One region of the Variovorax sp. RTB1 genome, then DNA from elsewhere that is predicted to be linked to it. Evidence: predicted binding sites of a transcription regulator. Region 1 holds the regulator's gene; each other region holds the start of a gene.

The links. The regulator FNR, encoded in region 1, switches genes on or off when oxygen is low (the NO sensors DNR and NnrR bind a similar motif). The targets are predictions, from matches to a motif close to TTGATNNNNATCAA.
Region 2: a site for FNR is predicted at 1,042-1,055, ahead of cydD (thiol reductant ABC exporter subunit CydD). Genes of this name have one in related genera too.
Region 3: a site for FNR is predicted at 1,351-1,364, ahead of QN397_RS15220 (oleate hydratase). Genes of this name have one in related genera too.
Region 4: a site for FNR is predicted at 1,142-1,155, ahead of QN397_RS15245 (universal stress protein). Genes of this name have one in related genera too.

Annotation. Positions count from the first base shown of each region.
Region 1 covers NZ_JASJXG010000027.1:59,703-61,901, reverse strand. Annotated here, with positions in the region: gene ccoG (cytochrome c oxidase accessory protein CcoG) at 1-98, shown strand, start outside; gene QN397_RS16860 (FixH family protein) at 117-419, shown strand; gene fnr (fumarate/nitrate reduction transcriptional regulator Fnr) at 424-1,137, opposite strand; gene QN397_RS16850 (sulfite exporter TauE/SafE family protein) at 1,368-2,078, shown strand; gene QN397_RS16845 (universal stress protein) at 2,124-2,199, shown strand, end outside.
Region 2 covers NZ_JASJXG010000033.1:5,634-7,832, reverse strand. Annotated here, with positions in the region: gene QN397_RS18385 (acyltransferase family protein) at 1-977, shown strand, start outside; gene cydD (thiol reductant ABC exporter subunit CydD) at 1,181-2,199, shown strand, end outside.
Region 3 covers NZ_JASJXG010000023.1:9,152-11,350, forward strand. Annotated here, with positions in the region: gene QN397_RS15220 (oleate hydratase) at 1-1,272, opposite strand, end outside; gene QN397_RS15225 (response regulator transcription factor) at 1,424-2,176, shown strand; gene QN397_RS15230 (PAS domain S-box protein) at 2,173-2,199, shown strand, end outside.
Region 4 covers NZ_JASJXG010000023.1:14,154-16,352, reverse strand. Annotated here, with positions in the region: gene QN397_RS15250 (phosphoketolase family protein) at 1-515, opposite strand, end outside; gene QN397_RS15245 (universal stress protein) at 532-1,059, opposite strand; gene QN397_RS15240 (hypothetical protein) at 1,210-1,968, opposite strand; gene QN397_RS15235 (Crp/Fnr family transcriptional regulator) at 2,164-2,199, shown strand, end outside.

The DNA.
Region 1 (2,199 bases):
ATGCACCACCCGGATCGCACACCGTTTTCTTCAACGTGCGGTCCGCCGACGGTGCGTCGCAGGTCTCTGAAAAGGCCGTGTTCCTCATTCCCCGATAACCGACTGGAGACTTGAAAATGAGCGCGCTTCCCCCTGCTTCCAAAGGTTCCGGACCGTGGTGGAAATTCCCGCTGGTCTGGCTCGTGCTGGGCCTGCCCGCCGTGGTGGTGGTCGGCAGCCTGACGTCGGCCTGGATCGCGATCAGCACGGCAGACCCGGTGGTCGAAGAAAACTACTACCAGAAGGGCCTGGAGATCAATCGGACGCTGGCGGGCAAGTCGGCTGGGCCGGTGGCCGACAAGGCGCTGGTGCCGGCCGAAAAGGGCCGCAACCACACCACGACGCCGGTGCAGGACATGCCGTCGCCGCCGCCGCGCTAGCGCCTCACACCGTCGGGTTGATCATCCTGCGCAAAGCATCGGCGTCGAGGATCCGAACATGCCGCATGTCGACTTCGACGATGCGGTCGTCCACGAACTTGGACAAGGTGCGGCTGACTGTCTCCAGCTTGAGCCCGAGGTAACTGCCGATTTCTTCGCGCGTCATGCGCAGCATCAGCTCGGACTTCGAGAAGCCGCGCGCATGCAGGCGTTCCACGAGGTTGAGCAGAAAGGCGGCCAACCGCTCGTCGGCACGCATGCTGCCCAGCAGCAGCATCACGCCGTGCTCGCGCACGATCTCGCGGCTCATGATCTGGTGCACATGGCGCTGCAGTGAAGTGACCTCGCGCGACAGCTCCTCGATGCGGTCGAACGGCATCACGCAGACCTCGGCGTCTTCGAGTGCCACCGCGTCGCAGGTGTGATGGTCGTTCACGATGCCATCGAGTCCGATGATCTCGCCGGCCATCTGGAAGCCCGTGACCTGATCGCGACCGTCTTCCGATGCCACCCGTGTCTTGAACACGCCAGTCCGAATCGCATAGAGCGAGGTGAACCGCTCGCCATTGCGAAAGAGGGTTTCGCGGCGCTTCACCTTGCGACGCGTCGCCACCAGGTCGTCGATGCGCGCAAGCTCTTCCGGGTTGAGGCCGACCGGCATGCACAGTTCGCGCAGGTTGCAGTTGGAGCATGCGACTTTGATGGTTTGAGGTGTCATGGCGGCTGTCTCTTTGCGACTGTCTCTTTGCGGCAGGTGGTGCGGTGAAATTTGCAGCGTGACAAAGCAAGCGAAAGCGCCGCGCTGCTCCGCTCGATTCTCCGTTCGGCTTTTGTGTCCGCGTTGATGCAGATCAAGTGGCGTTCGAATGATCGAACGCAAAGTCGCAGCACCATGAACCGCTGTCGCCGACCATCGCTGCTCACGCTCTTTCGGCGGCGCTATTGATCATGCAAACCGCACTGGCCGCATCCGCGCTGTTGATGGGACTGGCGGGTGGTCCGCATTGCGTGGCCATGTGCGGTGCGGCGTGCGCGGGTGTCGTGCGTGGGGTGGGAGTTCGACCCGGCCATGGCGTCATCGCGATCACGCCCGCTGCTTTGCCGATGGCGCCGTTGCTGCTCCAAGCTGGCCGGATGGCGGGCTATGCGGCAGCAGGCGCACTGGCCGCTGCCACCGTGCAAAGCCTGACATGGGCCAGCGTGAATGTCTCCGCGCTTCGCGGCCTTTGGATGCTGTTCCACGTGGTCGTGATGGCCTGGGGCGCGGTGCTGGCCGTGACCGGGCGTCAGCCGCTGTGGTCGCAACGGGTCGGCCGTCTCCTCGCAGAGCGATTGCGCGCCTTGACGGGCTCTGCCGCCAGCGTGTTCGCGACCGGTCTTGCATGGGTCGCCATGCCGTGCGGCCTGCTGTATTCCGCGCTCATGCTGGCGAGCCTGGCCAACGGTCCGCTGCAGGGCGCTTTCATCATGGTGCTGTTCGCGGCCGGCAGCGGTGCGTCGTTGCTCGTCGCGCCCTGGCTGTGGCACCGCTTTGCCATCGGCTTGGGCGCATGGCGCCAGCAATGGGGAACCCGGCTCGCCGGCGTCGCCTTGCTGGTCATCTCCGTGCAGGCGGTCTGGATCGATCTTGCCCACCAGATCGATGTGTGGTGCCGCTGAAATACGTGGTGTCTCTTTCGTACCTCGACAACTCAGGAATTTGCAATGACAACCCCTAAATCGATTCTGGTTCACCTCGACAGTTCAGCCCGCACCGCCACGCGCGTCGAGCTTGCACGCA
Region 2 (2,199 bases), on a different contig from region 1:
AGCTGAACGCCGGCAGGCCGCTGGAACGTATTGCGCGGCGCTACCTGCGGCTGATCATCCCGTACCTCGCAGCGCTCATCGTCAGCGTGGTCGTGGCCGCGATCGCAAGGCCCTTGCTACAGGACGACGCGGTTCCGGGTGCACCCAACTTGATGCAGCTGCTGGCGCATGGATTGCTGCTGCAGGATCTGCTCGGCTACGACGCTTTGTCGGCCGGTGTGTGGTACGTGGCGATCGACTTCCAGTTGTTCGCGCTGTCGCTGGCCGCGGTTGGCTTGGCGGCATGGGTCGAGCGGCACTGGCGTCGCGGCATCGGAGACGCGCAGGACATTGAAGACATGAGCAACATATCCGACAGCGTCGCGCGTTCGTTGCGTGCACATTGGATCGCCGTGGTGATCGTGTTCGGCCTCGTCACCAGTTCCCTCGTTTTTTTCAATCTGCACGCTGAACTTGACGCGACGGCGCTTTATTTTTTCGGCGCTTATGGTTTGGGGATGTTGACGTTCTGGATCGGTTGCGCCGACCGGTCCGACAAACACGGCAGTCCGACAGCATGGCGTGCCGGCTTTCTCCTGTTGGTGTTGCTCGGCGTATCGGCATTGGCGTTCGAGTGGCGCAGCCGCATCGCCATTGCGCTCATGACTTCGCTCGCGATAGCGGGAGCGCAGCGTTTGCATTGGCTGAAGTCGTCTGCATGTCCGGCGTGGGCGCGGCCGCTCGCACAACTCGGACGCATGTCGTACTCCCTGTTCCTGATTCACTTTCCAGTGATCCTGCTGGTCAGCGCGGTGGTCAGCCATTGGGCGCCAGCCGCCCCCTGGATCGACGCAGCGGGCATGGTCGCGGCCCTCGCACTCTCGCTGGCGGCAGCGTGGGTTCTCTATCGCCGCATCGAGTTGCGCCCCGCGAGCTGGCGCGCCGTGCTCGCGCTGTTCGCCGGGCTGCTGGTCTGCGGCTTCCTCGTTTCGCTCTGAGCCGCGAGCACCGCCGGCAACGCCGGTGTCCACACGCAGCGCTGGCCGATCTCTGGTCCTTTTCTTGACACAGATCAATTCGGCCTTCTAGGCACGGTTGCGTCTCGCAGGCGCAGCGGGCAACCTCACGGCACGGACTGGCGGCATCGACGAGCGCCGGCCATGTTGTGCAACCTTCAGCGATTGCTGAAACTAAAAAGAACATGAAGAAGATGGGATCTGCCTCGGCTGCGCCGACTCCCGCCGCCCCGGCGCCCTCGCTGCGATTCTTCGCGGCGACCGGCGTGGGCGGTGTGTTGCAGGCGGCGGCGGCGTTGCTCTGGTTGCCTCAGGCGGCGTTGCTGGCCGGGGCGGTTCAGCGCATGTCGCAAACAGTCGGCCATCGAGGCGATACCGATGTCGCAGGTTTCGCGATCGCAGCGCATTCCGGGTCATGGACCGAGTTGCTGTCCCCTGCGCTGTCCCCTGCGCTGTCCGCTGTGCTTGCGCCGGCGCTCGGCATCTTGGCGATCGGCCTGCTGCGCGCGCTGCTGGACGCGTGGGGCACGCGCCAGCTCTTCGGCAAAGCGCGCGCCCATCTGTCGACTTTGCGTGCACGGGCCGCGGCGGCGTTAGCGAGCGGCTCACCGCTCGACCGCCATCGGCCCGCCTCCGGTGCCGCCGCCAGCGTGATCGCCGAGCAGGCCGAAGCGCTCATGCCGTATCTCGTGCGCTATCAGCCGGTGCGTCTGCGCGTCACGCTCGTGCCGTTGGTGATTCTTCTCGTGGTCGCGAGCCTCTCTTGGGTCGCCGCGCTGGTGTTGCTCGTTGCGGCGCCATTGATCCCCGTGTTCATGGCACTCGTCGGCTGGCGCGCCCGCGCCGCCAGCGAGGCGCAGATGGTCGAGATGGGCAGCATGAACGCCTTCCTGCTCGACCGGCTGCGCGGCCTTGCCACGCTGCGTGCGCTCGGCGCTGTCGACCTCACGGCCGAGCGGCTCGGCGACGCCGCGCAATCGCTGCGCCGCCGCACGATGGCCGTGCTGCGCATCGCGTTCCTGTCGTCGGCGGTGCTCGAACTCTTCTCGGCGCTCGGCGTCGCGATGGTCGCGGCCTACGTTGGGTTCCACTTGCTGGGCACACTCCATTTCGGCACATGGGGCAGGCCACTCGGCTTGGGGCAAGGCCTCTTCGTGCTGCTGCTGGCGCCAGCGTTTTTCGAGCCGCTGCGTGAGCTTTCGGC
Region 3 (2,199 bases), on a different contig from region 1:
GCTCTCGGCCATCGACTTGTCGACGTAGTCGCCCTTCTTGTCGATGAAGAGCCCATAGCCCCATATCGTGTAGACGCCCTCGGGTTGACCCGCGAAGTGCGGTGCGTGCGGCACGACGATCGACATCAACCACGGCGAGTCCTTGAACGTCATGAGGCCGCCCGTGCCCGGCCCGTTGCCTGAGTACGCTTCGATGCGCTTCACCAGCAAGGGGCTTCGCAGCGTGACGGTGAAAGACTCCCACTTGCTCTCGTCGACGTTGCCGTTGAACGTCTCCGGTCGGCCCAGGGTCGGCACCTTGCGCGCGAGGTTTTCCCAAAGCGTCCAGCCGCCGTCGCGCTTGTCTCGCCACAGTGCCGGCGCGTGATCGTTGTCGCCGATGCGGGTGTCGGCGGTCATCGAACCGAGCGTGGCAAAGACCAGATCGTCGGGCCCGACCTGATGCAAGAAGAACTCGTCGCCGCGGTTGCAATGGATGGCAGTGACGCGCAAGCCGTCGGTGTTGCGCGCGACCTCGGTCATCTCTGCGAAGTCTTCGAAATCCATGTCCACGACCTTGTTTCCGAACTGGAACGTCACGCCTTGCCCCGCGAGCCAGTCCTGCATCGGTCGGACGATCGAGTCGTACTGATTCAAGGCTGTGCGACGAACGCCGGCCAGCGTGTGAATGCGCGGCAGCTCCTGCAGGAAGCGGAGCAAATAGCGTCGCATTTCGACGGCGCTGTGCCAGTTCTGGAAGGCGAAGGTTGTGCGCCACATCGCCCAGAAGTTGGAGTTGAAAAAGTGCTCGGTGAAGCAGTCTTCGATACGCTCGGCGCCGAGCATGCGCTCCGGCGTGGCGAGCAGGCGCAGCACATCGAGGCGGTCGCGCGCATCGAAGCCCAGATCGGCCGCATCCAGGATGCGGTGCTGCCGGTCGATGAGCCGCGCGTTGGCGTGCGATTGCAAAGCTTCGTTGAAGTCCCAGACCGCGTCTTTCAGCGACCCTGCGCCGTGACGGTCCGGCACCGAATCCAGCACATTCCACAAGCAGACATAAGCCTCCTCGGTCCACATGCGGCCGCCGCGGGTTACGTAACCTGCTTCGGCATCGCCTGAACCGTCCAGTGCGCCGCCTGCTACCTGCATCTCTTCGAAGATGAAGATGTCGGTGCCCTGAAATCCGCCATCGCGAATCAACAGCACGGCGGCCGACAACGACGCGATGCCGCCGCCAACGAGAAAGGCCCTGCGCCTGCGGTTCGGGGCCGACGTTGAGATGGACGTGTTCATGAAGTTTGAAAAGACGAGGGTCATAGGATGCGCAACATTGCGCAGCACCGATTGAAAGCGCCTGCAGCGCGGGAAGGCTTGATGCAGGTCAATCCGCGATCAATGTGTCCAACGCCGCACTCCATGACTTCTCTTGCATCTAACATGGTGCGTGCCCTCAACCTCCATCCACATCGCTGTTCTCGACGACGAAACCGAGATCACCCTGCTGCTGGCCAACTATCTGCAGGTCCACGGCTTTCGTGTCAGCCAGCGCCATTCGGGCCGAGCCCTGCTCGACCTGATGCGGCAAGACCCGGCGGCGGTCGTGCTGCTCGACCTCGGCTTGCCGGGTGAAGACGGCATCACCATCGCGCGGCAGGTGCGAGAGCGATGGCAGTGCGGACTGGTGATCGTGACTGGCCGCGGCGATGCTGTCGACAAGGTGGTCGGCCTGGAGATCGGCGCCGACGATTACGTGACCAAGCCCTTCGATCTGCGCGAACTGCTGGCGCGCATCCGGGCTGTGTTGCGCCGGATTGCAGCGCCCGCGGCGGCGCCTGTAGTAGCGGTCGTCGACGCGGCGTCCGCGCCCGATGCGCCACCCACGACGCTTCGCTTCTCCGGCTGGACGCTCGACATCGCAGCGCGCCGCCTCCGCGCGGCGCAGGGCGATGAAGTGCCGCTCACCACTGGCGAGTTCGATCTGCTGCGCGTCATGGCCGAAAACACCGGCCGCGTGCTGTCGCGCGACTTCCTGCTGGAGCGAACACGAGGCCGCGATGGTGGCCCGTTCGATCGAACCATCGACGTGCAGATCGGCCGGCTGCGCCGCAAACTCGGCGACGACCCGAACCAGCCACGCATCGTCAAGTCGGTGCGCGGCGCCGGCTATCTTTTCGTGCCCGCCGTCGTGTCGGCATGAATACACCGCGCAAGCCGGTCGTT
Region 4 (2,199 bases), on a different contig from region 1:
CCGACCACACAGCAGGCGATGAGGTCGGGGTTGTCGAACACGGCGCCGAACGCGTGAAGCAGCGAATAGCCGAGCTCGCCGCCTTCATGGATCGAGCCCGGCGTTTCAGGCGCGACGTGGCTCGGGATGCCACCCGGAAACGAGAACTGCTTGAAGAGCCGCTGGATGCCTTCAGCGTTTTGCGTGACGTACGAGTACACCTCGCTGTAGGTGCCTTCGAGGTAGGTGTTGGCCACCACGCCGGGACCGCCGTGGCCCGGACCCGCGATGAAGATCGCATCGAGGTCGCGGGCGACGATGGCGCGGTTCATGTGCGCGTAGACAAAATTGAGGCCCGGCGTGGTGCCCCAATGCCCGAGCAGCCGCGGCTTGATGTGCGCCAGCGTCAGTGGCTCGCGCAGCAAGGCGTTGCCCATCAGGTAGACCTGGCCGACCGACAGGTAGTTGGCGGCGCGCCACCAGGCGTCCAGCTGCGAGAAGTTGGTGGGGTTCGCGGTCGGTATCGGCAGTGACATCAGCATGGGCTCCGGGTTATTCGATCGACAACGCAGCAGAAGGCAATTTCACGTGGACCGTCTGGCTCGATGCAGCGGTCTTCGTGGGCGCGTCCGGAACTTCGGGTGCACGCACGAGCAGCACCGGCACCGGTGAATGGCGCAGCACCTGCTCGGCGCTGCTGCCGAGAAACGCACGCCCGACGCCACGGCGTCCGTGCGTACCGAGCACGATCAAATCCGCTCCCCACGACGTCGCCTGCGTTGTCACGAGCAGTTCCACCGTGGCGGCGAGGCCGTCGAGCAACACGGAGTCGACCGGTACGCCCGCCGCCTTGACGGTCGCAGTCGCGACTTCGAGCAGCTTGGCGCCGTTTTCGCGCACGACCGTCAGCCACTCACCCGAGCCCGCATAGCACTCCATCGCGAAGCCTGCGGACAGTTCATCGGTCACGTGAATCAGCCGGAGCCGGCCACCGGTCAGTTTGGCCAGTTGAATCGCTTCTTCGAGGCCGCGTGCGGAGGTCGCACTGCCGTCGATGGGAACCAGGATCTTTTGGTACATGGCGCGCTCTTTTCTGAAATAGGGGGGCCGTGAGTGAGATGAAGTCGTTGGCGTCAGTATGGAAGCCGTCTTTTGGCCGAGCTTGATAAAGATCAAGGGAAATCGGCATTGCCATCGGGTCGAACGGAGCGCGAAATTTCAGCGCTCGGTTCAGCGCGCCAGGAGGGTGATCAACAGCACCGCTTGCAGCACGAAGCGATGGTTCGCTGTTCGTTGCGCATCCTCGACGCTTGCCGCCGGGCCGACCAGCACCCAATGTTCGGTATCGGTCGCATCGACGACGAAGGGCGCATCGATTGCCGACGCATCCTGAAGCGCGTCGACAGGGGTGTCCATCGAGTGCACGTCGAAGCCGAGTTGCCGTGCGCCCTGCAGGAAGCTTCGACCGCGGCCGGTCGTCACGTCGCCGACAAAGAGCAGCGCTGCCTCGGCTGTATTGGCCGCGGCGGCTACATTGAGCGGGCGCTGCTCGCACAGTGCCATGAGGTCGGCCAGCACCGCAGCGGGATGCCCTTCGAGCCCGCGGTAGACGGGAATGCCTGCCTGGCTTTCGATCTGCGCAGCCGAGATGGCCGACACGCTCCCGCAATCGACGGCGTCATAAAGGCGGCCGAGCATCTTCGGCAAGTTTTGGAACTCGCTCCCCGGTGGCCCGATCGAGTCGCCCAGCCAGACATCCGCGACCCGGGCGCCGAGGGCCGCTGCTGCGTCCTGGAACACCGAGTCGTCCTGCGGCGCCGACGTGGCGCGCAACAGCGCCAGGTTCTTGCCCGCGAGCGGCAGCCCCTCGCCGACCAGGGCGTTGGCCTTGAGGCTGCGCGCGAGGTCGAACGTGCGTCGAACATCCGCTCCGCCCAAGCCCTGGCTTGGCCAGAAAGTTCTATCGACAGGTGCGGCGGGCAAGTTCATAGGCGTGTCCGACCTTAGGTGCGCCTTCAAATCGGCGATTGATTTGCGTCAAGCCATTGCGCAAAAAAGGTGGCAGCGCACTCAAGACACAAAGCGTTGACGGTCTGTTACGCAACGCGCCCTTGCGGTGGTGAAGCTGTTGCACTCGGCGAATAGGCTTACCTCACTCCATCAGGAACCTACAAGGAACCCACCATGTCATACGCCGCACTGCAGCAACCGATGCCACTT